Regions from separate parts of the Halomonas sp. RT37 genome, predicted to be linked through region 2. Evidence: predicted binding sites of a transcription regulator. Region 2 holds the regulator's gene; the other holds the start of a gene.
What was found. The regulator PhoB, encoded in region 2, activates phosphate uptake and scavenging genes when phosphate is short. The targets are predictions, from matches to a motif close to TGTCATANNNNTGTCANA.
Positions count from the first base shown of each region.

Region 1: the regulator PhoB is predicted to act here: its motif matches at 895-912, upstream of phnC (phosphonate ABC transporter ATP-binding protein).

Region 1 is NZ_CP098827.1:4,363,036-4,365,427, reverse strand. It holds gene NFG58_RS18950 (hypothetical protein) at 1-228, shown strand, start outside; gene NFG58_RS18945 (glyoxalase/bleomycin resistance/dioxygenase family protein) at 238-657, opposite strand; gene phnC (phosphonate ABC transporter ATP-binding protein) at 1,069-1,938, shown strand; gene phnD (phosphonate ABC transporter substrate-binding protein) at 1,997-2,392, shown strand, end outside.
Region 2 is NZ_CP098827.1:4,863,518-4,865,909, reverse strand. It holds gene phoR (phosphate regulon sensor histidine kinase PhoR) at 1-558, opposite strand, end outside; gene phoB (phosphate regulon transcriptional regulator PhoB) at 619-1,308, opposite strand; gene ubiA (4-hydroxybenzoate octaprenyltransferase) at 1,423-2,316, opposite strand.

The DNA of each region.
Region 1 (2,392 bases), 500 kb from region 2:
CAGGCCCTCGGCTTCGTGATGATCTTTGTGCTCGGCACCACCCTGGACCACCCGCGCCCGTGGCAGGGGCTCACCTTGGGGCTGATGCTGGTGGTGGCGCTGGTAGTAGCGATCGTCCGGCGCTACCGCAACAACCGCCTGCAGAAGTTCCGTGACGAACGGCGCCAGCGGCTGTTGGGTGATGACGAGGGTGACGAAGAAGCGGGAGACGGCGAGGGTCGCGATTGATCAACGGCGTCAGGCCCGGACCTCTCGGGTCGATGAGGCGCAGCGGGCCGGATCGATGGCGGTAAGCCTCAGCCAGTGCCCCTCCGGCATCCGGCACAGCACCACCCGAAAGGCGCACTGACGCGAGGTGCTGTTGTCTCCCTCCCAGCTCTGTACAAAGCCGCACTCGTGTCCGCAGTCTTCCAGGCGTCGACGCAGCGCAGGAAAGCTGGCGGCGTCGACCTCGAGATTCAGTGTTCTCGGCGGCGTCGGGGTGTGGCTCGCCAGCAACATCAGCACCTGGGTGTTCTCGCCGCCTCCCAATTCAAGGGTCACCCCAGTGTCGCTGGCGACCAGCACCCGAAGGCCCAGTGTCGTCTCGAAGAACCGACGCATTCCCGCCAGGTCGCTGACCTCCAGGGCGCCCGGCTCCAGACTGAGATGCTGCATGACATGCCTCCGTGGGATCATGTGTCGGATTCAGTCTGGCGCCGAAGCCGCCGGTTTTCCCTTCAAGCCTGTTTATGGCCTTTATCGCCTGGCGCTATGGGCGTGGCGATTGGCCGCTTGCTGGTGCCTCCTTGCAAGACTTTTCAGGACGTCTTGTCCATCTTCCTTTTCGTACAGATGGACGACGTCTTCGTCCATAGGTCGCCCTGCCTGAGTATGACGAATCGGCGGCAATGACGTGACCGCTGCATGACAGTCGACCCCAACTCCTTGTTTTTTCTACCTCTGGCGAGGTAGTGCCGGTGCGCTTGCTCCGTGTGCAGGGAAATTTGTCATCTCAATGACATTGTCTAGACAACTGGCCTTCATCTTTGATGTCCAGACTGGCGCCATTCCTAGAGGAGAGGCGTCATGTCCATTCCCACCATCATCGTCGAGCGGCTCAACAAGAACTTCGGCCATAGCCGAGTGCTCGAGGATGTCAGTTTCGAGATCACCCCGGGGGAGATCGTTGCGCTGATCGGCCCGTCCGGCTCCGGCAAGTCCACCCTGATGCGTCATCTGGTCGGACTGACCTGCTGCAACCGTGATCGCGGTGGCCGAGTCAGCCTGCTGGGGCGCGAGATCCAGGCCAGCGGTCGCCTGCGCCGGGCCAGCCGTGGCCAGCGTTGCCGGGTCGGCTACATCTTCCAGCAGTTCAACCTGGTCAATCGCCTCAGCGTGCTGACCAATGTGCTGATCGGCCAGCTCGGGCGCATGCCGCGGGCGCGGGCGCTGCTCGGTCGCTTCAGCGACGAGGAACGCCAACGGGCCCTTCAGTGCCTGGCTCGGGTCGGCCTCGAGGGCATGGCCTACCAGCGTGCCAACACCCTTTCCGGCGGTCAGCAGCAGCGGGTGGCCATCGCCCGGGTGCTGATGCAGGACGCCGACGTCATCCTCGCCGACGAGCCCATCGCCTCGCTGGACCCGCGCAGCGCCCGGGAGGTGATGGAGATCCTCGAGCGGATTCACGCCGAGGATGGCCGCACCGTGGTCATCACCCTGCATCAGGTCGATATCGCCCGGCGCTACTGCCACCGGGCCATCGCGCTCAAGGATGGGCGCCTGTACTTCGACGGCAAGACCTCCGAGCTGACCGACGCACGCCTCAAGACCCTGTACGAGAACGCCGGCCTCGACGAGCTGCGTGCCGGCAGTCAACCCGACCTGCCGTCACCGCTGCGTGAGCCGAGCTACACCCAGGCCCAGACGGCTGTGTCGGCGCAGGTCGTCCATAGCTGAGCCACCACATCCTGCGACACCTGTTCCCACAACGACCGATAACCTTCAGGAGAATCCCATGTCTCTCGCATCCTTTCGTCGCCTGTCGCTGCCATTGATCGCCGGTATTGGCCTTGCCGCCAGTGCCCAGCTGGCCGCCGCCGAGACCGAGACCCTCAAGTTCGGCATCATCTCCACCGAGGCCAGCCAGAATCTGGCGCCGCTGTGGGACCCGTTCCTGGCCGATATGTCCGAGCAGATCGGCATGGAGGTCGAGCCCTTCTTCGCCACCGACTACGCCGCGGTGATCCAGGCCATGCGCTTTGATCAGATCGACCTGGCCTGGTACGGCAACAAGTCGGCCATGGAAGCCGTCGATCGTGCCGACGGCGAGATCTTCGCCCAGACCGTGGCGGCCAACGGAGCCCCGGGCTACTGGAGTCTGATGATCACCCACAAGGACAGCGACATCGAA
Region 2 (2,392 bases):
TTCATCGTCACCGTACAGGGTGATCTGGAACTGCAGGATCATGTTCTCGTCGATGGGGGAGGGCAGGCTCAGCGGTTCGCGGTAGTCACGGGCATTGAAGTAGCCGACGAAGCGCGGGTCGCGCAGCAGGTTGGTGATGTGCTGGCCGCGGTCCAGCGCCGGCTTCAGGCCGAGCATGCGCTCGGCGGAGCTGTTCCACCACTCCAGGTCGCCGTGGCGATCGAGCATCACCACGCTGTCGCGCATTGCCTCGGATGACTCCTGGATACGCTGGAGGGTCGAGCGCAGGCGGCGCTGGGTGATCCGCTGGCCCTTTTGATAGCGATAGAGGCGATCGAACAGCTCGCCCCACAGGCCACTGGCGGTGGGAGGTTCCTGCTGGGGGCGGTGGGTCAGCCAGTCGTGCATCGCGTGCAGGTTGCGCAGGTGATAGCTGAGCCCAAGCGCCAGGCCCAGGCCGATGCCTACGCTGGACAGCGAGAAGGGCCAGCCCAGCAAGGCGCCGAGACCCACCAGCACGGCCAGGCGCCAGACTTCTCGTCTCCACAGACGACCCACGTCAGTTCTCGGCTCCGTTCACCTCATCCCTCCTGGTGCTGCGTTGCGTCGATGGCTCGCTCAGACCTTGGCCGAAAAGCGATAACCGGTACCGCGTACGGTCTGGATCAGTTGCTGATGGGGTTCCCCCAGGGCCTTGCGCAGGCGGCGGATATGCACGTCGACGGTACGTTCTTCCACGTAGACGTTGCCACCCCAGACCTGATCGAGCAACTGGCCACGGGTGTAGGCGCGCTCCTGGTGGGTCATGAAGAACTGCAGCAGGCGATATTCGGTGGGGCCCATGTCCAGTGACTTGCCGTCGACGCTGACGCGATGGCTGACCGGGTCGAGCTTGAGGCCTTCTACCTCCACCGGGTCCTCGACGCCCCGCGGAGTGGCGCGTCGCAGCACTGCCTTGAGTCGGGCCACCAGTTCTCGCGGCGAGAATGGCTTGGTGATGTAGTCGTCGGCGCCGGCTTCGAGACCCTGGATCTTGTTGTCCTCCTCACCCTTGGCGGTGAGCAGGATGATCGGCAGCTCTGCGGTGGTTTCCTCGCGCTTGAGCCGGCGGGCCAGTTCGATGCCGCTGGTGCCCGGCATCATCCAGTCCAGCAGCAGCAGGTCTGGCTGGTCATCGACGATGATGGCGTGGGCGGCCTGAGCATTGTCCGCCTCGAGCACCCGGTAGTCGGCCATTTCCAGCGCCACCGCGATCATTTCGCGGATCGGGGCTTCGTCATCGACGATCAGTACGGTCTTGGCGGTCATCCCGGGAGCCTCTTGGTCAGGGTCTTACACTCGACGGTGACAAATGACACCACGTCAATGTGACAATTAGATGACATTGTATCCATTGTCGAGCGACCGAGACGGGCATTTCCCTCACCCGAGGGAGGGGTAGAGGCTCAGTCCGAGTCCGGCGAACAGCAATAGGCCCGACCAGTGGTTGTTGAGAAAGGCCTGGAAGCAACGGTCGCGGTCACGGCTCTTGATCAGCCGCTGCTGGTGGACAAAGGTCGCGCCCATGGCCAGCCAGCCGAGCCAGAAGAAGCCGCCCAGCGCCAGCAGGCTGCCGGCCCAGGCCAGCAGCCCCAGGGTAGCCAGCTGCAACAGCGCAATGATACGGGTGTCCCAGCGGCCGAACAGTACCGCGGTGGACTTGATGCCGATCTTGAGGTCGTCGTCGCGGTCGACCATGGCGTATTCGGTGTCGTAGGCCACGGTCCACAGCACGTTGGCGGTAAACAGCAGCCAGGCGACCATCGGGACTTCGCCGAGCACCGCGCCGAAGGCCATCGGAATGGCCCAGGAGAAGGCTGCGCCCAGCACCACCTGGGGGAAGTGGGTGTAGCGTTTCATGAAGGGATAGCTGGCGGCCAGCACCGCTCCGATCAACGACAGCCACACGGTAAAGCCGTTGGTCAGCCAGACCAGCGCGAAGGCCGATCCCAGCAGGTACACGAACAGCACCTTGGCCTCCCGCTCACTGATGCGGCCGGTGGCCAGCGGTCGGTTCTTGGTGCGTTTGACGTGGCCATCGAAGTGGCGATCGGCGTAGTCGTTGACCACGCAGCCCGCCGCCCGCATCAGGTAGACGCCGGCGACGAAGATCAGCAGGGTGTCACGGGCCGGAATGCCCTCGGAGGCCACCCAAAGCGCCCACAGGGTCGGCCACATCAACAGCCAGGTACCGATGGGGCGGTCCAGACGCATCAGCGCCAGAAAGTCGGGAATTCGGTTCAGGTATCCAGGGGGACGCAGCAGCGAACGATCCATCGGTCTCTCTCATGCTCTGGCGCAGGTCAGGCGAAAATGAGGCGTAAGCCGGGCAACAGTCGCTCCTCGGAGAAAC